DNA from 2 places in the Lysobacter antibioticus genome. Region 1 is predicted to be linked to the other one. Evidence: predicted binding sites of a transcription regulator. Region 1 holds the regulator's gene; the other holds the start of a gene.
What was found. The regulator sigma-54, encoded in region 1, starts transcription at its own class of promoters, with help from an activator protein. The targets are predictions, from matches to a motif close to TGGCACGNGCNTTGC.
Positions count from the first base shown of each region.

Region 2: glnA (type I glutamate--ammonia ligase) is a predicted target of sigma-54. The motif match lies at 9,748-9,762, and genes of this name have one in related genera.

Region 1 covers NZ_CP013141.1:745,905-757,939, reverse strand. Annotated here, with positions in the region: gene GLA29479_RS03125 (hypothetical protein) at 1-701, shown strand, start outside; gene mgtE (magnesium transporter) at 783-2,144, opposite strand; gene ptsP (phosphoenolpyruvate--protein phosphotransferase) at 2,356-4,065, opposite strand; gene GLA29479_RS03110 (HPr family phosphocarrier protein) at 4,079-4,348, opposite strand; gene GLA29479_RS03105 (PTS sugar transporter subunit IIA) at 4,402-4,794, opposite strand; gene GLA29479_RS03100 (hypothetical protein) at 5,066-5,410, opposite strand; gene GLA29479_RS03095 (EF-hand domain-containing protein) at 5,463-5,819, opposite strand; gene rapZ (RNase adapter RapZ) at 6,241-7,152, opposite strand; gene hprK (HPr(Ser) kinase/phosphatase) at 7,149-8,099, opposite strand; gene GLA29479_RS03080 (PTS sugar transporter subunit IIA) at 8,263-8,727, opposite strand; gene hpf (ribosome hibernation-promoting factor, HPF/YfiA family) at 8,770-9,099, opposite strand; gene GLA29479_RS03070 (RNA polymerase factor sigma-54) at 9,332-10,741, opposite strand; gene lptB (LPS export ABC transporter ATP-binding protein) at 10,824-11,543, opposite strand; gene lptA (lipopolysaccharide transport periplasmic protein LptA) at 11,543-12,035, opposite strand, start outside.
Region 2 covers NZ_CP013141.1:549,924-561,958, forward strand. Annotated here, with positions in the region: gene GLA29479_RS02265 (sugar MFS transporter) at 1-9, shown strand, start outside; gene GLA29479_RS02270 (lysophospholipid acyltransferase family protein) at 344-1,153, shown strand; gene GLA29479_RS02275 (YheT family hydrolase) at 1,161-2,150, shown strand; gene GLA29479_RS02280 (tetratricopeptide repeat protein) at 2,242-4,317, shown strand; gene GLA29479_RS02285 (YbhB/YbcL family Raf kinase inhibitor-like protein) at 4,381-5,007, shown strand; gene GLA29479_RS02290 (RDD family protein) at 5,102-5,575, shown strand; gene GLA29479_RS02295 (META and DUF4377 domain-containing protein) at 5,600-6,460, opposite strand; gene GLA29479_RS02300 (DUF4377 domain-containing protein) at 6,559-7,488, opposite strand; gene GLA29479_RS02305 (META domain-containing protein) at 7,617-8,120, opposite strand; gene GLA29479_RS02310 (DUF2750 domain-containing protein) at 8,205-8,696, opposite strand; gene GLA29479_RS02315 (undecaprenyl-diphosphate phosphatase) at 8,743-9,549, opposite strand; gene glnA (type I glutamate--ammonia ligase) at 9,839-11,248, shown strand; gene GLA29479_RS02325 (TorF family putative porin) at 11,974-12,035, shown strand, end outside.

The DNA of each region.
Region 1 (12,035 bases):
CTCAGATCGAGAAAGCACGAGCTGAAACGGAAAAATTAGCGTTTGATATCGCCAGTGCCCCGCGCCAGTTGCGTATCGGCATTGCCTCCGAATGGCTGAAGATCATCGCCGGCATTGTCGTGGGAGTAATCGGCAGCGTCGCCGTCATCACGCAGTTCCAGACTGGCAAGCTGGTCGTGGAGAACATTAAGAAGGAAGCCAGGGAGGCGGAAGCACTTCGGGATAGGGCCAAGGCCGAAGCCGGTAGAGCCAGGAAAGAACGCGATCAAGCTTTTCGCGATCGCGACCGCGCCATCAAAGAAGGCGCGACCGTTAGCAAGGAGTTGAAGCAAAAGCTTACCCTTACCACCGCAGAGCTGGGTAAGGTAGCGCCGCAGTTGGTTCAATCGCGTCTGACCTACATCCAATTCCGAGGTGCCTTGTCCCGGGATTTGATCAACGACCTGCGGGCGAATTTGAGCAAGGATCATTTCGACGCACCCGGCGCCGAGCGCGTGGCGAAAGATTACTCCAGCCACATTAAGTACTTTTCACCTTCCGATCAGCCGGATGCGGAGCGCTTGAAGCAATCGGTCGTCGCCTTTTTCAACGCCAAGGGCTGTCCGTTGCTGAAGTTGCCGACGATGCTGCCGAAGGGCGCGCCGGATAAGCCATTGCCGCTCGAAGTCTGGATATCGCATTCCTGCATACCGGTCGATTGACCAGTCGACTCGCCAATCACCGCGCGAGGGCATTGTTGAACAGGGAAGGAGAAGACAGCGCAACTTTTGGCGTAGGCCGCTTCAGCGGATCAGGATCAGCGTCGCCAGGCCGAGGAAGCTCAGGAAGCCCATCACGTCGGTGAGGGTGGTCAGCATCACGCCGCCGGCGAGGGCCGGGTCGAAGCCGAGCCGCTTGAGTGTGATCGGCACCAGCACGCCGCCCGCGGCGGCGGTCAGCAGGTTGATGGTCAACGCGGCGCCGATCACCAGCGACAAGCCGGGCTGGCGGAACCAGACCAGCACGATCAGGCCCAGGCCGACGCCGAGCACCAGGCCGTTGATCAACGCGACCATCAATTCTTTGCGCAGCAGCACGCCGACGTTGGAGGCGCCGATCTGGCCCAGGGCGAGGCCGCGGATCATCAGCGCGAGCACCTGGGTGCCGGCGTTGCCGCCCATGCCGGCGACGATCGGCATCAGCGCGGCCAGGGCGACCAGCTTGGCGATGCTGTCCTCGAACTGGCCGACCACGCTGGCGGCCAGGAAGGCCGTGCACAGATTGATCGACAGCCAGATCAGGCGGCGCCGGAACGCGCGCCGGACCGGGCTGAACAAGTCTTCGTCCTCGTCCAGGCCGGCCGCGCTCAAGGCCTGGTGTTCGGCCTGCTCGCGAATGATGTCGACGACGTCGTCGATGGTGATGCGGCCGAGCAGGATGTTGTTGTCGTCGACGACCGGGGCGCTGATCCAGTCGTGGTCGGAGAACTGACGCGCGACTTCGGCGGCGGTTTCGCCGACGTCGATCGCCGGCTGTTCGTCGTCGATCAGCTTGTTGATCGCGGTGCCGGGCTCGTGGGTGAGCAGCGCGGCCAGGGCGATGCGGCCGAGGTATTGATGACGCCGGCTGACCACGTAGAGATGGTCGGTGTGTTCGGGCAGTTCGCCGCGCAGGCGCAGGTAGCGCAGCACCACGTCGATGGTGGTGTCGGCGCGCACCGTCACCACGTCCGGGTTCATCAGGCGGCCGGCGGTGTCTTCCGGATACGACAGGACCTGTTCGAGCCGCTCGCGGTTCTCGCGGTCCATCGACTTGAGCACTTCGTCGATGACCGTGTCGGGCAGGTCTTCGACCAGGTCGGCCAAGTCGTCGATGTCGAGGTCTTCGACCGCGGCGACGATCTCGTCGGTGTCCATGTCCGCGAGCAGGCTTTCGCGCACTTCCTCGCCGACGTGGACCAGCACCTCGCCGTCGTCTTCCGGGTCGACCAATCCCCACACCACCACGCGCTTGCCCGGGGGCAGCGATTCGAGCAGGTTGCCGATCTCGGCCGGGGAGAGGGTGTTGACCAGGCGCCGCACCGGCCCCAGACGACCGCTGTCGAGCGCGTCGGAGAGCAGGCGCAGCTGACGTGCGGTTTTGTCGTGGCGGACGGCTTCGGCCATACGGTACTTCCTGGCGGGTGACGGACGCGGCCACGAAGCCGGCGAGGGTCAGATGTTCATGCGGCGATTATCGCCCCTGCAGCTTACAAAGCCCAGCTTTCAACCTTGCGTCGGAACAAGGCGTGATTGCGGCGCCTGGAGATGAACGACGCGGCGGCGAAGCGGCGCTGGCTCAAGGCCGCGCAGACCGCGGCCGCGCATCAACCGCGTATCAGCCGCGCAGCCAGGCCTCGATGCCGGCGCGGTCGCGCGCCCGCAGCAGCGCCGGTGCGCGTTTGCGCAGCACGCTCAGGTCGAGCGAGCGGATCGCGCGGCGCAATTCCAGCAAGGTCGCCGGATGCAGGCTGAATTCCTCCAGCCCCAGGGCCAGCAGCAGGGGCGCGAAGTTGGCGTCGCCGGCCATTTCGCCGCACACCGCCACCGGCTTGCCGCGCGCCTGAGCCAGGCGGATCACGTCGCGGATCACCCGCAGCACAGCCGGATGCAGCGGTGTGTAGAGCTCGCTCAGCGCTTCGTTGTTGCGATCGACCGCGAGCAGATACTGGACCAGGTCGTTGGTGCCGATCGAAAGGAAGTCGATGGTGTTGATGTAGCCGGGCAGCGCGATGGCTGCGGCCGGCACTTCGATCATGGCGCCGAGCGGCACGTCGTCGGCGATCTCCTGGCCCTGCCGGCGCAGGTCGGCGGCGACGCGGTTCAACAGCTCGCGCACACGGCGCATCTCTTCGGCCGAGCTGACCATCGGCACCAGGATCCGCACCGGGCCGTAGCCGGAGGCGCGCAGGATCGCGCGCAACTGGGTTTCGAGCAGGCCGTCGCGGGCCAGCGACAGGCGCACGCCGCGCACGCCGAGCGCCGGATTGGGCTCGTCGCGCAGGGCCAGGCCGGTCTTGTCGGCCTTGTCGGCGCCGAGGTCGAGAGTGCGGATGGTGACCATGCGGCCGGTCATGCCGAGGACGACGTCGCGATAGACGCGGAACTGTTCGTCTTCGTCGGGCAGTTCGTTGCGCTGCAGGAACAGGAATTCGGTGCGGTACAGGCCGACGCCGGCGGCGCCGAGCGAATGCGCCTCGGCCACGTCCTCGCGCGACTCGGCGTTGGCGTAGAGCTTGATGTCGACGCCGTCGAGGGTGCGGGTCGGCTCGCGGCGCAGGCGGTGCAGTTGCTTGCGTTCGCGGGCGAGTTCGCGGGTGCGGGTGCGGTGGCTGCGCAGGTCCTCGGCATTGGGTTCGAGGATCACCGTGCCGGTGGCGCCGTCGACGACCAGGGCGTCGCCGTCGTTGATCTTCAGCAGCGCCTGGGCGGTGCCGACCACCAGCGGCAGGTGCAGGCTGCGGGCGAGGATGGCGCTGTGCGACAAGGTGCTGCCGGCGGCGGTGACGATCGCCATCACCCCCTGGGCCTGCAGTTGCGCCAGTTCGGCCGGGGCGACGTTGTCGGTGACCAAAATCTCGCCGGCCACCCCGGAGGTATCGTGATCGCGCCGGTGCAGGGCCGCATGGATGCGCCCGATCACCTGGTCGATGTCGTCGACGCGGCTGCGGAAGTAGGCGTCGTCCATGGCCTCGAACACCGAGGCGATGCGGTCGCGTTGCAGGCGCAGGGCGTAGTCGGCGGCGTAGTGGCCGCTGCGGATCAGTTCGTCGAGGCCGTGCAGCAGTTCCGGGTCGTCGAGCAGCAGGGTGTGCAGGTCGAGGAACTCGCCGACCTCGTGCGCGAGCGCGCCGTGCAGGCGGTCGCGCAGGGTATGCATTTCGTTGCGGACGGTGTCGATGGCGACGTGCAGGCGGGCCAGCTCGGCTTCGACCTGGTCGTGGCCGATGCGTTCCTCGGCGACTTCCAGCGCATGCGGCAGGCGGACGCGGGCGCGGCCGAGCGCGCTGCCGCGCGATGCCCCATGACCCTGGAATTCCTGCCTCATGTGCGCCTCCGGCTCAGCTGTCTTCGTCGAAACGACGGTCGAACAGGGCGATCACCGCGTCGGCGGCGTTGCTTTCGTCCTCGCCCTCGACGCGCAGTTTGACGTGGGTGCCTTGTCCGGCGGCGAGCAGCATCACGCCCATGATGCTCTTGGCGTTGACCTCGCGGCCCTTGGCGGTAAGCGTGGCGTTGCTGCGGAAGGCCGACAGCACCTGCACCAGTTTGGCGGTGGCGCGGGCGTGCAGGCCGAGTCGGTTGGAAACAGTCAGGTCGCGTTCGATCATGTCGGGGTCCTCAGGCAATGGTCTTACGCGTCGTTGCGAGTCGCGTCATGCGGTCAGGCGTCATCCAGGATTACACCGTTGCGGGCGCCGGCGGCGGCGATCGCCGGCAGTTGGTCCAGTTCCAGCTCCGAATAATTCATCACCCGCAGCAGCATCGGCAGGTTCAAGGCCGACACGCGCCGCACCGGCGTGCCCAGCCGCGACACGCGCGCAGCGAGGTTGCTCGGCGAGGCGCCGTAGAGGTCGGTCAACACCAGCACGCCGTCGCCGTCGTCGACGCGGCGCAGCGCCGCGCTCGCGAGCGGCAGCAGAGCGTCGGGATCGGCGTCGAACGGGACCTCCAGCGCTTCGGTGCGCAGCGGCAAGGGGTTGAGCAGGCGGTTGGCGACCGCGACGAGTGCGCTGCCGATACCGGAATGGGTGATGAGAAGGACGCCGACGGACATGCCTCCAACTTAACAGAGCGGAGTGACAAGCCGGAAGCGCCGAATGCGGCGGTCCGCAGGCATGGCGACGGACGCTCCGGGTCGAGGGCCGGAATGCGGCGGGCAACTGTTTGATTCTTCGAGTCCGCCGGGGCGAGTGCGGGGCGTGCAGTGCCGCGAGCGGGGTGCCCCGGCGCGATGGAAGCGTGACCGACCGGCGCCGCGGCCGATCGGGATCACAGCGCAGGCGGGTCGTGCTGTGATGGCCCGCTGCGCTGCGGATGGTGCCGCGTCACTGCATCGACGGCGCTCGGTCCTCGGCCGGCGGTGGCGGCCCGGTCGGGTCGGTCGGCGTCGGCTGCGGGTTCTGCACCGGCGGGGTGTCGCTGGGGGTATCGGTCGGCGGCGGCAGGTTCGCCGGCGGGATGTCCCCGGGCGGCGTGGCGGTTGCCGGTGCCGGGTCGTTCGCGGGCGGTGCCGGCCCCGGGTCGGTGGTGGCCGGGGCCGGCCCGCTCGATTCCATCGGAGCCGGGTCGGGCTTGTTGCAACCGCTCAACACGCCGGCGGCGAACAGGGCGCTCAAGGCTACGGCCAGGGCACGCGGATGAGCGCGCGCGCGAGTGGTGAAAATATTCATGACGATCCTTGGCGGTCAGGAGTGGGCGCGATCGGCAGCGGGCGCGGTGGCGTCACTTGTCGCCGCCGCGCTTGCCATCGCCGGCCTGGTATTCGGCCAGCGACAAGGCGCCGTCGCCGTCGTGATCGTGCATGGCGAAATTGGCGGCGAGGCGCGCATCGAGCGCGGCTTCGTCGCGGCTGATCTTGTTGTCGCCGTTGCGGTCGAGGTCGACGAAGCTCGCCGGTACCGTGGTGTCGGCCGGCGGCGGGGTAGGCGCTTGGCCGCGCTGGTCGTTGACCGGCGGCTCGGTGCGTTGCATCGCATCGCCCGGCGGTGCGGACTGCGCCTGCGCCATCGTGGCCGGCAGCAAGGCGAATGCACCGACCGCAAGCAGCATCGGCGCGAGGCGGCGGATCATGGCTTTCATGTCGTTGCTCCGTGGGGATGGAGACGCACCGGAGCGATCAGGCCCTGGCACACCACGAAACTAAGGCGAGGCTTGCAAGCGTCGCGACACGGCAATGGGAAAATTTTGTAAGGACGCCAAGCCGGTCCAGGGCGAGGCTCAGAGCGCGTTCATATCGCCGCGAAGGGCGTTGCGCGCGGCTGGGCTTCGCGGGCGCTCCAACACGACAGTCCGTCCCCTTTGCAAACGGGGCGGCGCCCCGCGTGGTACGAAGCCGATCGAAGACGGCGGGCGCGGGGGATTTGCTCTGCGCGTACGCCTGGATGGTGCCTAAGAGCAAATCCCTTCCTAGCCCCTCTTTGCAAAGGGAGAGCTGAAAGGGCTTCGTTAATGCGCTCAGGGAGGGCTGCGTTCGAGGGCTGGATGAGCCGCGCAGCGGGGCTCAGTCGAGCTCGCGATGGTGCACGGCGACTTCGTTCCAGCCGCGGGTGCGGGCGTGTTCGGCCATGCGTTCGGCCAGGTACACCGAGCGATGGCGCCCGCCGGTGCAGCCGAAGGCGATGGTCGCGTAGCTGCGCGTGCTGTCGGCCTGCAGGCGCGGCAGCCAGGTGTCGAGGAACTGGCTGATCTGCTCGACGTAAAGGTTCACGTCGGCCTGCGCCTCCAGATAATCGCGCACGCCGCCGTCGCGGCCCGACAAGGGCCGCAGCGCCGGGTTCCAGTGCGGGTTCGGCAGGCCGCGCGCATCGAACACGAAATCGGCGTCGGCCGGCACGCCGCGGCGATAGGCGAACGACTCGAACAACAGCGACATGCCGGCGTCGCCGCCCATCGCGAATTCGGTGATGACGTGGCGACGCAACTGATGGACGTTGAGCTCGCTGGTGTCGACGATCGCATCGGCGATCTGGCGCAGCGGCTTGAGCACTTGGCGCTCGAGCGAGATCGCATCGGCCAGGGCCAGGCCGAACTGGCTCAGCGGATGGCGGCGGCGGGTGTCGGCATAACGCTTGAGCAGCACGCCGTCGCTGGACTCGAAGAACACCAGCCTGGGATCGGCGCCGAGCGCGCCCACCGCCGACAGCCATTCGGGAATATTGGCCAGGTCGCTATGGCGATTGCGCACGTCGATGCCGACCGCGAGCTTGGTCGGCATGCCTTCCTCGGCCTTGATCACGTTCTGCACGAACTGCGGTAGCAGTTCCGCCGGCAGGTTGTCGACGCAGTAGAAACCCAGGTCTTCGAAGGTGTTCAGCGCCACCGACTTGCCCGAGCCGGACATGCCGCTGACGATGACCAGGGTGAAGGCGTTGCTCTCGGCGGCCGAGGCGGTGTCGAAGGGGGAGTTGCTCACGATTCGCCGCGCTCCAGGAAGTTGCTGTGCCGGGCGATGAAGGCCGCGGCCGGGTCGAGGCCTTTCATGCGCAGGCTGTGCAGCCGCGTCGCCGCTTCGGTGAGCACGGCGAGGTTGCGGCCGGGCATGACCGGCAGGGTGATCATCGGCACGTCGAGGTCGAGTACGCGGCGGATGCCGGTGTCGCCGGTCAGGCGCTCCATGCCGGCCGGCAGCGGTTCGCTCATCGGCTTGGTCAGGTGCACGATCAGGCGCAGGTATTTGTTGTTCTTGACTGCGGTGTCGCCGAACATCTGGCGGATGTTGAGCACGCCCAGGCCGCGCACTTCGAGCAGGTCCTGGAGCATGTCGGGGCAGGTGCCGTCGAGCACGTCGGGCGCGATCTGGGTGAATTCCGGCGCGTCGTCGGCGACCAGGCGGTGGCCGCGCGTCACCAGTTCCAGCGCCAGTTCGCTCTTGCCCGATCCGGATTCGCCGGTGATCAACACACCGATCGAATAGATCTCCATGAACACCCCGTGCAGGGTGATCTGCGGCGCCAGCGCGCGCGCCAGATGGTATTGCAGGTGATTGAGCAGCTCGTGACCGCGGCGCGGCGAGACCCACAACGGGGTGTCGGTTTCCTCCGCGGCGATGCGCAGGTCCTCGGGGCAGGGCTGGTCCTTGCTGATGACCAGGGCCAGGGGCCGGAACTGGATGATCTTCTCGATCGTTTCCCAGCGCAGCCGCGAGTCCAGACCGTCGAGCCAGGTCAGCTCTTCGGTGCCGAGGATCTGCACCTTGTTCGGATAGATCGCATTGAGATAGCCGGCCAGGGACGGGCGCCGCGCGACCGTATTGACCGCCTCGACCAGGCGGCCGTCGCCGCGTTGGCCGGCCACCCAGCGCAGGGCGAGGCGCTCGCGTTGCTGTTCGAACAGTTCGCCTGCACGGATGCTCTTGCTCATGGGCGGAAGTTTACGAGCAAAGCGACGGCAGTGTCCGCATCGGCGCGGGGCCGATCGCATCCGCGGCGCGATGTGAGGCAGGCAGGGCGGGCGAGCCGATGGGGCGGCTCAGCGGCTCGGGGAACGAGCGGGGCCCGGATCAGTACGGCTCAGATCAGTACGCTCAGGCCGCGCTGCGGCGCACGTGGTCGAGCAGGCGATAGCTCAGCTCGGCGACGTTCGGCGCCGTGCGCAATCGATCGAGAAAGCCGTTATCGGCGAAGCGTTCGGCCAGCTCGGCCAGCAACTGCAGATGTTGCTGGACGTGGTGCTCGGGAATGGCCATGGCCAGGACCAGGTCGACCGGGTGCCCGTCGATGGCACCGAAATCGATGGGTTGGGCCAATCTTAGAAAGGCGCCGCGGCTGTTTTCGAACAAGGGCGTGCGCGCGTGCGGAATGGCGACGCCGTGGCCGATGGCGGTGCTGGCGAGGCGTTCGCGTTCGCCCAGGCTTGCGCGCAGGGCGAACGCGGTGGAGGCATTGCCGTCGCAGAGCATGCGTGCGGCGACATCGAGCACGGTGTTGCGATCGCCGGGTTCGACCACGATCGCGACCCGTTCCGCACTCAATAATTCATAAAGCGGCATGACAGCGTGTCTGGATCGATGACCGGGTCCCGGGGGCCGGGTTCAGCCTACGAATTCGCCATTGCGTGCGAGGCTTTCGCCACGGTGATGGTCGACTTGCTTGCTCTTGTGCTTCATCAGCAGGCGGTCGAGCTTGTCGGCGAGCAGATCGATGGCGGCGTACATGTCGATGGCGGCGGCATCGCAGTGCAGGGTGCGGCCGGCGATGAGAACGGTGGCCTCGGCGCGATGGTCGGGCTTGTCGAGACTGAGCTGGGTACGCACGTCGAAGGGTTGGTCGAAATGGCGCTGCAGACGGGCCAGCTTGGTTTCCACATAGTCACGCAGGGCTGCAGTGACTTCCAGTTGCTGGCCGTGGGTTTCGATACGCATCGGAGACCTCCTTCACGTCGCGGGAGAATGCAGACTGGGCTCCGGGCCGTCGCTCGTCGGCGGGCTTCGGAGCCTGATTGACGCCCTGGCCGGGGCCAGGGATTCCAGCATCTCACGCTCAGTTCCAGGTGCAAGTGGCAAGACCGCAACATTGGTCGTATGCCAGGCTTAAGTCGCTGATTCGCTGGGGAATTAAAGCCGAATTCCGGCGATTTTGCGGAATTTGGCGGGCTCAGCCCATGCGCACGCGTTCTTGCGACGAGGGGATGCTCATGGCCTCGCGGTACTTAGCCACGGTGCGGCGTGCGACCGGCACGCCGGTGGCCTTGAGGGTTTCGGCCAGGCGCGCATCGGACAAGGGTTTGCGCGGGTTCTCGGCTTCGATCAGGCGCCGGATCATGGCCTGGATCGCGGTGCTGGAGGCCTCGCCGCCGGAGCCGGTGTCGATGCCGGAGGCGAAGAAAGCGCGCAGCGGCATGGTCCCGCGCGGGGTGCGCGCGTACTTGCGGGCGATCGCGCGCGAGACCGTGGATTCGTGCAGGCCGACTTCGGTGGCGACCTCGCGCAGGGTCAGCGGGCGCAGCGCGCTGTCGCCGAATTCGAGGAAGCCGGCCTGTTGCTTGAGCAGGCAGCGCGCCACCTTGAGCAGGGTGTCGCCGCGCGCTTCCAGGCTCTTGAGCAGCCAGCGCGCTTCTTGCAGATGGCCCCGCAGATAGCTGGCATCGGAGGCGTTGGCGTGGCGGATCATGCTTTCGTAGCCGCGATGGATCGAGATGCGCGGGCGCATCGCTTCCGACAGCGCCACGCGCCACAGGCCGTTCTGGCGCCAGATCACCACGTCGGGGGTGACGTAGGTATCGGTGGAGATCGCGCCCATCTGTGCGCCGGGGCGCGGATCGAGCGAGCGCAGCAACTGCACCGCGGTTTCGACCTCGGCGATGTCGCGCTTGAGTTCGCTGGCCAGGCCGGCCGCGCCGATCCGCGGCAGACGTTCCAGCGGTTCGCCGGCGATCACCAGGGCCAGGGCCTTGCCGGGGGTGTCGTCGGACAAGGTGTTGAGCTGCAGGCTCAGGCACTCGCTGAGCGAGCGCGCGCCGGAGCCGACCGGGTCGAAGCGCTGCACCTGGTGCAGCACGGTCGCGACTTCTTCCTCGCTGGCGCCCATCGCCAGCGATTCGACGATCGCCGCGAGGCTTTCGCGCAGATAGCCGTCGTCGTCGATCGCCTCGATCAGGGCCACGCCGATGCTGCGGTCGCGCTGCGACAGCGGGCTGAGGTGCAACTGCCACAGCAGATGGTCGTGCAGGGTCTCGGCCTCGGCGACCTGTTCGGCCGCGGGCGAGTCTTCATCGCTGTTGTCGGAGGGGCCGACCCGTTCGTACCAGGTCTCGCCGTCGTCCATGGTCCATTCGGGCTCGGCGGTCGGCGCCTCGGCGCCTTCCTCGGTGCTCGGCGGCGGACGCGGCTCGTCTTCGTTGACCGCGGACGGATCGGTCCAGTCGAGCAGCGGATTGCTCTCGATCGCGGTGGCCAGTTCGGCTTCCAGTTCGACGGCCGACAGCTGCAGCAGGCGAATCGCCTGCCGCAATTGCGGCGTCATCACCAGCTGTTGTCCGAGCGAGGCTTGGAGGCGGGGCTTCATCATCGATTGCTAACGCGACCTGAGATGGCTGTCGGCCCGGGCCGCGCGTCGTGGGCGCCGTCCGCGCCCGGCAACCGCTAGGTTACAGACGGAACTGCTCGCCCAGATAGACACGGCGGACATCGGGATTGGCCAGCAGCGCGTCCGGAGCCCCCTGCGCGAGCACGCCACCGTCGTTCAGGATATACGCCCGGTCGCAAATGCCCAAGGTTTCACGGACGTTATGGTCCGTGATCAACACTCCGATGCCGCGATTCTTGAGATGGCGCACGATTCGCTGGATCTCGCCGACCGAAATGGGGTCGACGCCGGCGAAGGGTTCGTCCAGCAGCATCAGGCGCGGGCGGGCGGCCAGGGCGCGGGCGATCTCGACGCGGCGGCGCTCGCCGCCGGACAGGCTGGCGCCGAGCTGCTCGGCGACGTGGGTCACCTGCAGCTCGTCCATCAGGCTGGCCAGCTCGCGCTCGATGCCGGCGCGGTCGAGGTCGTCGCGCAGTTCCAGCACCAGGCGCAGGTTGTCGGCGACGCTGAGCTTGCGGAACACCGAGGGTTCCTGCGGCAGGTAGCCGACGCCGTACTTGGCGCGGGCGTACATCGGTTCGGAGGTGATGTCCTTGCCGTCGAGGACGATCTGGCCGGCATCGGCCGGCACCAGGCCGACGATCATGTAGAAACAGGTGGTCTTGCCGGCGCCGTTGGGGCCGAGCAGGCCGACCACTTCGCCCGCGTCTAGGGTCAGGCCGAAGTCGCGCACCACTTCGCGCGAGCGGTAGGCCTTGCGCAGGCCTTGTGCGACCAGCATCAGCCGCCTCCCTTGGCCGGGGCGGCGGTTTTGCTCTTGGGCTGCATACGAATGTTGACGCGACCGCCGGTGCCGCCGCTCTCGACCTGTCCGGTCTTGGAGTTGTAGACGATGCGCTCACTCTTGATCGTGTCGCCGTTCTTGTCGACGTAGGCATTGCCGGTCAGGACGATGGTGTCCTTCGGCATGTCGTACTCGATCTTGTTGGCGCGGCCGTTGAACGGCGAACCGTCGTCGAGCTCCTGCTTCAGCGTCGCCTGCGAGCCGGTCAGGGTGACGAAGCTGATGTCGCCGTCGGCGCGCTTGATGTCGGCCTTGGCGGCATTGATGATCAAGGTGCCTTGGGTGATCTTGACGTTGCCGGTGAGCACGCAGGGGCCGGAGTCGGAGCTGACCGAGCAATCGCTGCGGTCGGCGCCGGCATCCATGGGCTGGTTGCGGTCCGACGAGCGTGCGAGCGCGGCCGCCGGCGCCAGCAGAAGGGCGACCAGG
Region 2 (12,035 bases), 200 kb from region 1:
TCGAACTGAGGCCGTTTCGGTCGCGGTTCCCCTTGTGCGCTGGCTCGTACGAGGGGAATCCGGCGGGCTGGGTGTGGGCGTGCCGAACCCCGGCATCGGGTTGCCCGCGCCCCCAACCCCACGCTGGGCGGATTCGGCCAGCCGGCTGAAGCAGCTCCCCACCCCTCTTTGTCGAAGAGGGGTGCAGGCGCCCGGTCTGCCTTCTCAGGCGGGGTGCGGCTGCCGGCCTCCCATCGCCCTCGCGCCCGAACGAGCGGTCAATTTCTCACCGTCGAATCGAAAACCCGCCATCAGTCGCAATCGCCGCTGGCCGCTGCGACGACGCTTCGGTATCGTGCACACAATGAATGCGCCGCCTCCCCACGCCGGCGCGGTCGCGCCTACGGGTGCGTCGACCGCGCGCGCGCTGCGTTACCTGATCCGCGTACCTCTGCTCCTGTGGCATGTGCTCGTGCACCTTCCGCTCGTGCTGTTGCTGACCACGCCCTTGACCACCGGCATTCCCGTCGGCGGCGGCGAAACCCTGGGGCATCGCCTGATCCGCGCCTGGTCGGCCGGGTTGATGCACGTGTTCGGCTTCCGCCTGCGCCGCATCGGCACGCCGCTGCCGGGCGCGACCTTGTTCGTCGCCAACCACGTCAGCTGGATTGACATCGAGACCCTGCACAGCCAGCGCATGATGGGGTTCGTGGCCAAGCGCGAGATCGAGAGCTGGCCGGTGGTCGGTTGGCTGGCGGCGCGCGGCGAGACCATCTTCCACCACCGCGGCAACACCGAATCGCTCGGCGGCGTGCTGCACGAGATGCTCGCGCGCCTGCGCGCCGGGCGCTCGGTCGGCGTGTTTCCCGAAGGCGGCACGCGCGGCGGCGGCGAAATCGGCCCCTTCCATGCGCGCATCTTCCTCGCCGCGGTCGAGGCCAACGTGCCGGTGCAGCCGGTCGCGCTGCGCTACGGCGAGCGCGGCAACGCCCAGTCGGTGGTCGCCTTCCAGGGCAAGGAAAGCTTCTTCGCCAACTTCCTGCGCCTGCTCGGCGAACCCGGCTGTGTCGCCGAGATCCATTTCCTGACCCCGATCGGTCCCGGGCAAGCCGATGGCCGCCGCCGCATCGCCGACCTGGCGCGGCAGCGCATCGTCGAGGCGATGGCGAGCTGAGGCCATGCTGACCGCCGCCGACTACGCGCCTCCACGTTGGCTGAGGAACGCGCACGTCCAGTCGGCGCTGGGTTCCAGCCCGCTGCGGCGGCGCCGCGCCGAGCTACGCTTCGCCCAGATCGGCGCGCAGACCACCGAACACCTGATCGAGGCCGGCGACGGCGTGCGCCTGCACGGCCTGCACAGCGCCGTGCCCGGCACCGCCGCGTGCGGGCTGGTGCTGCTGCTGCACGGCTGGGAAGGCAGCGCCGATTCCAACTACATGCGCCTGACCGCGGCGCAGTTGCTGGCGCGCGGCTTCGAGGTGTTCCGGCTCAATTTCCGCGATCACGGCGACACCCATCACCTCAACGAAGGCCTGTTCCACTCCAACCGCATCGACGAGGTGGTGCAGGCCACGGCCGAGATCGCGCGGCGCTTTCCGTTGCGGCCGCTGTCGGTCGCCGGTTATTCGCTGGGCGGCAACTTCGCCCTGCGCCTGGCCCTGTGCGCCACCGATGCCGGCCTGCCGCTCGCCCATGTCGCCGCGGTCTGCCCGGTGCTCGATCCGGCCCGGACCATGGAGTCGATGGAGTCCGGCCTGCCGCTGTACCTGTGGTACTTCGAGCGCAAATGGCGCGACTCGCTGGCGCGCAAGCGCGCGCTGTTCCCGGCGCTGCACGATTTCGACGACCGTACCTTGGGCCTGAGCATGCGCCCGCTGACCCAGTGGATGGTCGAACGCCACACCGACTTCGGCACCCTCGACCGCTACTTCGACGGCTACTCGATCGCCGGCCAGCGCATGGCCCGCCTGGAGGTGCCGGTGAGCATCCTGATGGCCGCCGACGATCCGGTGATCCCGGTCGCCGGCTTCCAGGAACTGGTCCTGCCCGAGCACGCCCGCGTCGAGATCGCGCCCTGGGGCGGGCATTGCGGCTTCCTCGAGAATGCCCAGCTCGACGGCTTCGCCGAACGCTGGATCGCCGACCGCCTGAGCGCCTGCGCCTCGGCCTGAGGCTGCTGCGCGCGGCAAGCGCCGCCGGGGGCCGGGAAAACCGGCGCGGCCCGCCTACAATTGCCGTTCTTATCCCACCCGAAGCACACGAATGTACGAACCCATCCTCGACGCCCTGCGCCGTGGCGCCACCGCGGAGGCGTTGTCCGCCGCCGAGCAGGCCGTGGCCGCAGACCCGCAAGACGCCGCCGCGCATCGCCTGCACGCCGCCGCGCTGCGTCTGGGCGGCGACCGCGAAGGCGCAGTCGCGGCGATCGACCGCGCGATCGGCCTGAACCCCGAGGATGCGCAACTGCATCTGGAACGCGCCGGCGCGCTGCTCGACGGCCGTCAGCTCGACGAGGCCCAGGCCGCGCTCGCCACCGCGATCGGGCTCGACCCCAATCAGTTCCCGGCCTATATCGTCAAAGCCCACCTCGCGATCGCGCGCGGCGACCTCGACGAAGCCGAGCGCCTCGGCCGTACCGCGGCGCGCATCGCCCCCGGCCATCCGCAGGTCGCCGCCGTTGAAGGTTCGCTGGCGCTGCGCCGCGGCGACAACGACCGCGCCCTGGCGGTGCTCAGCCAGGCCGCCTCGCTGGCGCCGGAAGACGCCCAGATCATCCATGCGCTCGCCTTCGCCTACCTCGCCAAGGGCCATCTGGCCTTCGCCGAGCAGGCCTTCCTGACCCTGGCCGAGCGTCAACCCGAGCAGCCCACGCTGCAGTTGATGATCGCCGACCTGATGCGCCGCCAGCAGCGCTTCGGCGAAGCCGCCGACCGCGTCGCCGCAGTGGCCCAGCGCGAGGATGCCGGTTTCGGCGTACAGCGTTGGCTCGGTGAGCTCGAACTCGACGCCGGCCGCCCCGAACGCGCGCTGCCGGCGCTGCGCTCGGCGCTGGCGGTGATTCCCGACGACCCGCGCACGCTCAACGCGATCATGGAAGCCTGGCGCCGCCTCGACGACGTCGACGATGCGCGTCGCACTCTCGAATCCGCGCTCGCCACCCACGCCGACCTGCCCAACCTGTGGCGCGCGCGCCTGGCCCTGGAGCCGTTCGCCGAAGCCGGCGCGATCGAGGTCATCGAGCGCTGGCAGAACGGCATGCCCGGTCACCTGGGCGCGCTGGAAGCGCGCGCGGCGGTGCACGACTACCTCGGCGAACACGCGCAGGCCGAAGCCATCGCCCATCGCATCGTCGAGCTGCATCCCGGCGACGTGCGCGCCGAGATGCGCATCGTCCAGGGCCTGGCCGAGACCGATCCCGACGCCGCCGCCGAACGCATCGAACGCCTGATCAGCCTGTCGCCCGATCCCTTGGTCAAGCGCGAGTTGCGCCAGTTGCTCGGGCGCGCCTTCGACCTGGCCGGCCAGCCCGAAGCGGCGGCCGCGACCTGGGCCGAGCTGCATGCCGAAGTCATCGACCAGCGCCTGCCGCGCAACGCCATCAGCCGTCGCAACGCCGCCGAATGGCCGGCGATGGCGCCGATCGCCGACGGCGCCCAAGGCGTGCTGTTGCTGTGGGGCGCGCCGGGCTCGCGGGTCGAGCGTTTCGCCCAGATGCTGACCGCGGTCGGCGCGCCGCTGCTGGTCGACCGCTATGGCGAACAACCGCCGACCGATCCGCTGCAACGTTACGGCACGGTCGAGGAATTGCTCGCCGGCTCGCTCGACCCGGCGTTCCTGGTCAAGATGTACCGCGCCGCCTTGCCCGCGCGCGGTGCCGCCGAAGGCCCGGTGTTCGACTGGCTGCTGTGGTGGGACAACGCCCTGCTGCGCGCACTGCGTCCTTACCTGCCCGAAGCGATGATGCTGATCGCGGTGCGCGACCCGCGCGACATGCTGCTCGACTGGCTGGCCTTCGGCAGCACCACGCCGTACGCGCTGGAAACGCCCGAGGCCGGCGCGCGCTGGCTGGCCCAGACCCTGGACCAGATCGTCGACCTGCACGAAGGCAATCTGTTCCCGCACAACCTGGTCAAGCTCGACGAGATCGTCGACGACCCGGGCGCGCTCGCTCAGGCCGTCGCCGACACCTTGCGCATCCAGGTGTCGCTGCCGAACGATCTGTCGCTCGGCGGCGCGCGCCTGGCGCCGGGCCGTTGGCGCGAGTACACCGGTCCGCTCGGCGAAGCCTTCGCCCTGCTCAAGCCGGTCGCCCGCCGCCTGGGCTACTCGGAAAACTGAGCCCCTAGCCTTATCCACGACATCGACGGCGCGCCCGACGCGCCGTCGCTCCAGGAGCCCGACATGCGTATCCACAGCAATAGTTTCGAGCACGGTAAGCCTCTGCCGGCCGAGTTCGCCGCCGGCCAGGCCACCGCCGAGGGTTTCGGCTTCGCCGCCAACCGCAATCCGCACCTGGCCTGGGACGGCGTGCCGGCCGGCACGCGCTCGTTCGCGCTGTTGTGCATCGACCCGGATGCGCCGACCGTGCCCGAGATGGTCGACCGCGACGACGTGCAGATCCCGGTCGACCAGGTGCGCGGCGATTTCTTTCATTGGGCGATGATCGACATCCCCGCCGCGGTCACCGAGATCGCCGCCGGCAGTTGCAGCGACGGCGTCACCGCGCACGGCAAGCAGAACCCGGCCGGTCCCGCGGGCTCGCGCCAGGGCATCAACGACTACACCGGCTGGTTCGTCGGCAACCCGGATCTGGCCGGCGACTGGTACGGCTACGACGGCGCCTTCCCGCCGCCGAACGATCTGCGCCTGCACCGCTATTTCTTCCGGGTGTTCGCCCTCGACGTCGAGCGCCTCGATCTCGACGCGCGTTTCACCGCCGGCGACGTGCTGCATGCGATCCAGGGGCACGTGCTCGGCCAGGCCACGACGTATGCGACGTATGCGCTGAATCCGGCGGTCGCCGGCTGATAGACGGCGGCGCGGCGCGATTGCGGGCAGGCCGCCGGCTGGCTAGAGTCCGCCGAGGCGGCCCGCTCCGGGACCGACAGGGAGCACGATCGACATGGACGACAACCCGTATCACGCACCGCAGACTGCGGTGCATCCGGACGAGCGCATGGCGCAGCTGGAAGCCGCGACTTTCCTGCGGCGTTTCTTCAACTACCTCATCGATTTCATCGCCTGCTATGCGGTCGGCTTCGTGCTTGCCTTCGCGTTGGCCTTGTTCGGCGGGGAAGGCGCGCTGGCTTCGATGGACGAGCCGAACTTTGTTCGCGACTACGCCATCGGCATCGGTCTGATGCTGGTCTACTACATCCCGCTCGAAGGCATGTTCGGCGTCACCGTCGGCAAGCTCATCACCGGCACCCGCGTCGTCGACGAGCAAGGGCGTCCGCCGAGCTGGGGCCAGGTGATCGGGCGCACCTTCGCGCGCCTGATCCCGTTCGAGCCGTTCTCGGTGCTGTTCTCGGACAGCCGCCGCCCCGCCGGCTGGCACGACCGCTTGCCGAAAACGCTGGTGGTGCGGACGCGCTGAGCGCAGCGCGTCCGCGGGAGCGGCTCAGGACTTCGGCGCGGGCACCAGTTCGCTCTCGACCACCATGTCGAGCACGTAGGCCACCGACGAGGCGTCGGCCGGCGGGTTCTTGATGTCGAACTTCTTGACCCGCACGACATTGCGCACGCCGGCTTCGTGCTGGTAGCCCTCGATGTCCTGGTACAGGAACTGCCACTCGCCCGGCGCCTGCGAGACGCCGTTGGCGTCGTAGCTGCGCTCGCGCACCCACAGGCACTGGTGCTTGGGCATCAGCGGATGCGGGCAGGTGCGGCGCTGCGCGTCGACCTCGAAGAACAGGGTCGCGCCGGCGCTGCCGTAACGGGTTTCCGCGGTCGGCTCGCCGCTCAGGCTGAGGGTGCTGCCCGAGGCGGTGGTCAGCCGCAGGCGCGGCTGCGGCGCCTCGCCTTCGATGGCGAACTTCGCATTGCCTTCGAGCTGCTTGGCGATCTCGCTGTCCATCTGCATCAGGCGCTGGTCCTGGCAGGCCATCAACGTGGTCTGGAACTGCTTGACCTCGATGCGGTCGCCCTTGAGCACGTACATCGCGCCGACATGGTTGCAGCCGCCGGACACGCCGAGGCGGTCCTTGACGAAGCTCAGCTGCAGGCCGTACTTGCCTTCGCGCTGGAGCGTGGCGATCGGCTTGCCGGCGCTGTCGGTGGCCGAGTCGAGATTCCACTTGTAGCCGCCCAGGTCGATGGCGGATTTTGCCGCAGCGGCCGGCTCGGCCGTGGCGGCGATGTCGCCGGCGGGCTTGGCGGTATCGCCCCCATTGCCGGTGTTGTGGGACGGCGCGGCGCAGGCGGCGAGCAGGGCGAGCGACAGCGCTGCGGCGGAGAAAGCGAGGGGGCGGGTGATGTTCATGGGGCGCGATGATCCAATGTTTGCTGCGAAGACAGGATCAACGGCCCTGCGCGGGCCATGGGGTTGGCCGCGTTCAGCCGCGGGTCGGCCAGGGCCGATCATTGGGCGACCGCTCCGCCTACGGTGCCGTTCTCTTCGGTCGGTTCCGGCGTCCACGGCGTGGCGTAGTCCAGCGCATACGCGCCCACGAGGCGGTCGCGCAGCCTCAGCGGGTAATGACGTACACGGACGAGTTCGTGCGCGCCGGGTGCGTGGCGATAGCCCTCGATCGGACCGAAGAACCGATACCACGCCGAGACCGGCGCACGTCGGCCCCGGACCGAGCGCAACTCGCGCACCGACATGCAGCGAGCGCCGCCGCCCGGCACGCCTTCGCAGCCGACTTCTTCCGCTGCGACCTCCAGCAGCCTCTCGACCGGTTGGCTGCCCCACAGCGCATCCTGCGTCTGCAAGACCAACTGGGTGCCGTTGCGGCTGGTCAAGCGCAGGCGCTGCCGCACGCCATGGCCCTCCAGGCGGTAGCGGTAAGGCGAGAGCAGGTGTTCGTGGACCGCGATCGAAGTCGCCTGGGCGAGATGGTTGAGACAGCCGAGGGTCTGTTGGACTTCATCGGACACCTCGACGACATCGCCGCGCAGGCGATAGTCGCCGGACATTTCGCCGCAGTGCCCGTCGATCGTCAGGCGTCCGTCGTCGCCGAACTCGAAATGGATCTGCGAGAACTCGTTCGGCTGCAGCTCCGGCAGTGCGCGGCCGTCGGCGGCGGTGGCGAGCAGGATTTGCCAGCGGTAGCCGACCAGCCCCTGTGGGCCTGGATCCGGTGTCGGCGTCGGCGGACGCTGCGTCACCGCGGCCGGGCGCGCGTCGCCCGGTTTGGCGGTGGGTTCGGGTTCGGTCGCCGCCGCCGCCGAAGTATGGCCGGGCAGATCGCCGCCGCCGCCGCTGCAGGCGGCCGTGAGCAGGGCGGCGACCAGTGTTAGCAGATGTGCGCGGCGGCAATGGGTGGAAGCGGAAGATGGCGAGGGCATGAGGGGCCTCCTTGGCGAGATGGCATAGCCTGGGTCGTGCGTGGGGTTGCGCGCCATCGCTGCGGCGCCGACAAATGCGAGTTCGGTCACGTTGCCGAAGAACGAAACAGGTCGCGCGCGAACGCGCTTCAGCGCGCCGGCGCGGCCGGCAGGCCGATCAACTGCATGCGCGCGCCGTCGTCCGCCGTGATGCGCAGGACCGGCGCGCGGCCATGCGCATCGATGGAGAAATGCGTGCCGATCAGGGGCTGGGCGAAAAAGGCGCGCTCCATCGCCGCGCCGTGGCGACAGCCCGCTACGGTCTGTACCGCGTCGAGCCGTCCGTCGTGCACGAGCCGTTCGCCTTCGACCCGATAGGCGCCGCTGAGGGTGTTGCAGGCCCCTTTCACTCGATAGCTGTCGTCGCCGAAGCGCACATGCAGGCCGCGTTTACGCGCTCCGCGCAGGTCGCGGACGCGGCGGCCTTGCGCATCGGTGGCCTCCAGCGGGTACCAGTCGAAGGCGCGCAACCAGCCGGCCTGGGTCTGCGGCAGCGAATACGTCGGGGCCGCGCGTTTCGATGCGGCGGCTGAGGACAGCGAACAGGCGGCGAGCGCCGTCGCGAGCACCGCGGCAGAACAGATCCTGTGCATGACGACTCCTTGTCGAAGGGGATGCGCTGCGCGCGCGACAGCGCCCGCCGGTCCTGGTCGAACGCGCCGGCGCGCCGTCCGGGGTCAGGACTTGGGCTTGGCGAACTTCTGCGCCAGTTCGCGCTGGGCGCGCTCCAGGTCGAGGGCGCCGGCGCCCTCGTCTTCCTGCTCGCTTTCGTCGGCGAGCACGGCGTCGATATGCCCCAGCAGTTCCGCCGCGGTAACCACCGCGCACTGCATCGTCGTGTTCGGAAACACGCCGACGCCGAGGCCGGCTTCGGTCAGCGCCGGCGCGGCCTTCGCGCGCCAGGTTTCCAGCTCGCGCAGCACCGGGGCATAGCCCTTGAGGTTCGGCGCGGCCGCCAGGGCGGCGCGCGCGGTGCCGGTCGAGGGCCATACCGGCAGCAGCTCCTGGCCGTCGGCGTCGAACAGGGTCAGGACGAACTCGCCGGACTCGGCGACCCACAACTGCCGGGTGCGCGCGATGGCCGCGACGAAGGCGGCATAGCGCTCGGGCCCGGACAACTGCGCGTAGTCGAGCAACTCTTGTTCGGCGGCGCGATCGGCTTCGTTCATGGCGGCTCCTGCCGGTGGGGCGATGCGGTCAGCTGGGGCGATGCGATCAACTGCCTGAGGGCATCAGCAGCAAGAGCGCTGCGCCGAACACGAAGCGGTAGATCGCGAACGCGGTGAAACGGTGGGTCTGGATATAGCGCAACAGCCACTTCACCGCGATGAAGGCGGTCACCGCCGAGGCGACGAACGCCACCGCGAGCGCGTTCCAGTCTTCGTTGGCGGCGGCGGGCGTGCCGAGCACGCCGAGCAGCTCGTAGCCGCTGGCCGCGAACATGGTCGGGATGCCGATCAGGAAGGTGAACTCGGTCGCCGCGGCGCGGCTGGTGGTGCCGGCCAACAGGGCGATGAAGATCGTCGCGCCCGAGCGCGAGGTGCCCGGGAACACGCCGGCGACGACCTGGGCGATGCCGACCAGGGTCGCGACGGTCCAGGTGATCTCGCTGCGTTCGCCGAGCGCGGCGGCGCGCTTGGCGGCGAAATGTTCGGCCGCGATCATCCACACGCCGCCCAGCACCAGCGCCCATGCGATCGGCAGCACTTGGTCGGGCAGGGAGAAGCCGGCCTTCTTGACCGCGATGCCGAGCACCGCGGTCACGCCGAAAGCGAGGGCGAGCTTGAACAGGTAGTCGCGGTTGTCGCGCTGACCGAAGCCGGTCGCCAGGGTCCACAGCCGGCGCCAGTAGATGACCACCACGGCGAGGATCGCGCCGGCCTGGATCGAGATGTTGAACAGGTCGGAGCGATGCCCGAGCCAGTGTTGCGCGATCAGCAGATGTCCGGTGCTGGAGATCGGCAGGAATTCGGTGATGCCTTCGATGATGCCGAGGAGCAGGGCGGCGAGCAGGTCGGTCATTAGGGGCGGGGGTCTTGGGTCGGGGAGTCGGGACGCCGGCGGCGCGATCGGGGGTTCGCGGCGGCGCGCCAGAATAACGGAAAGCGTGCTGCACTAACTTGGTGTGATTGCCTGCTTCGCTGCGCTTATATGGTGCGCTCGTGCGGCGGCGAATCGGGGATTTACTTTTATTTCATAGGCTTACGGGTGGCCAAAAGTTGGCATGACGCTTGCTTCCCTATAGGCAGGCGGCTTCAATGCCCTCGTGTTGCACGACTCTTTCACCCGACTCCCCATTCCCGGAACGAACATGTCTCTCGAACAGGTCGAAAAGCTCATCAAGGATCACAAGGTCGAATTCGTCGACCTGCGTTTCACCGACATGCGTGGCGTGCAGCACCACGTGACCTTCCCGAAGTCCATCGTCGAGCCCTCGCTGTTCGAAGACGGCAAGATGTTCGACGGTTCGTCGATCAGCGGCTGGAAGGGCATCAACGAGTCGGACATGATCCTGTTGCCAGATCCCTCGACCGCGTTCCTGGACCCGTTCACCGCCGATCCGACCGTCGTGCTGACCTGCGACATCCTCGACCCGGCGACCATGCAGGCCTACTCGCGCGACCCGCGCGGCGTCGCCAAGCGCGCCGAGGCCTACCTGAAGTCCAGCGGCGTCGCCGACCAGGCCTTCTTCGGTCCGGAACCCGAGTTCTTCATCTTCGACTCGGTGCGTTACGCCAATGAGATGGGCCACACCTTCTTCCATATCGATTCGGAAGAAGCCGCCTGGAACTCGGGCAAGGAATACGAAGGCGGCAACAGCGGTTACCGTCCGGGCGTGAAGGGTGGTTATTTCCCGGTCGCCCCGCTCGACTCGCTGCACGACATCCGCGCCGAGATGTGCAAGACCCTCGAGCAGGTCGGCATCGAAGTCGAAGTGCACCACCACGAAGTCGCCAACGCCGGCCAGTGCGAGATCGGCACCAAGTTCAACTCGCTGGTCGCCAAGGCCGACGAGCTGTTGACGATGAAGTACATCATCAAGAACGTCGCCCACCGCAACGGCAAGACCGCGACCTTCATGCCCAAGCCGATCGTCGGCGACAACGGCAGCGGCATGCACGTGCACCAGTCCTTCGCCAAGGGCGGCGTCAACCTGTTCAGCGGCGACGGCTACGGCGGCCTGTCGCAGATGGCGCTGTGGTACATCGGCGGCGTGTTCAAGCACGCGCGCGCGATCAACGCCTTCACCAACTCGGGCACCAACAGCTACAAGCGCCTGGTGCCGGGCTACGAAGCGCCGGTGATGCTGGCCTATTCGGCCCGCAACCGTTCGGCCAGCTGCCGTATTCCCTACGTGGCCAATCCGAAGGCGCGCCGCATCGAGATGCGCTTCCCCGACCCGATCCAGTCCGGCTACCTGACCTTCGCCGCACTGATGATGGCCGGCCTGGACGGCATCAAGAACCAGATCGACCCGGGCGCACCGAGCGACAAGGATCTCTACGATCTGCCGCCGGAAGAGGAGAAGGGCATCCCGACCGTGTGCCACTCGCTCGACCAGGCGCTCGAAGCGCTCGACAAGGACCGCGACTTCCTCAAGGCCGGCGGCGTGTTCACCGACGACTTCATCGACAGCTACATCTCGCTGAAGATGCAGGAAGTGACCAAGTTCCGCGCCGCGACCCACCCGCTCGAATACCAGATGTACTACGCCGTCTAAGGAGATTGCCGCAGATGTACATCGGGTCTTCGGATCGGCGGATGTCCGGCCCGGTCCATGCGGACCAGGCGCTCACCGGGCCGGAATGCGCTTCAACGCATTCCGGAAAGCTCCCGGCTCGCCCACTCGAATACCAGATGTACTACGCGGTCTGATCACATGAGCGCCTACGCCCTGCCGCCACCCGCCTGCCGTCCCGATCGCCCGCGCCGCTTCGATGCGGCGCGGCGGGATGCCACGCGGCGGCGCGCGGAGGCGATGCGCGAGATGCGGTGAACCAGCACACGGCCCGGGGCTAACGCTCCGGGCCGTGTCGCTTTCAGGGAAGACGAACCCACCCGGGCGACGCCACTCGCCCGCCAACCGCCCGATATCGGCCTGAGGTCGACGTCGCGGGAGCGGCTTGCCCGAACAAACCCAGGACACGCAACGCAAAGTCCCGGACCGAAAACCGAAGCAGAAACGCAAACCACGAAACCCAGAAACGATCGAACGAAGCAACGCAGCCGACGCGACGAGTACGCAGCCCTCGAGCCGCGACCGATCGACCCGCGCGATGCCAGGACGACCGCACCGACAGGAGGACAGCCATTCGACGCAGGCGCGGACCGCAGAGTCCGCCCGCGCGTCCATCTCCGGCACGAGCACGACGAAGGCGTCGACGCGGCCGGAGCGCAACGAAGCAATGACCGGGGAGGGGCCACCGCTTATGAGGAGCCTGCGTCATGTCGTTACATAGCAAAACCGAAAACGCCGCCGGCGCCGCCGGCAAGACCGTGCTGGCCAA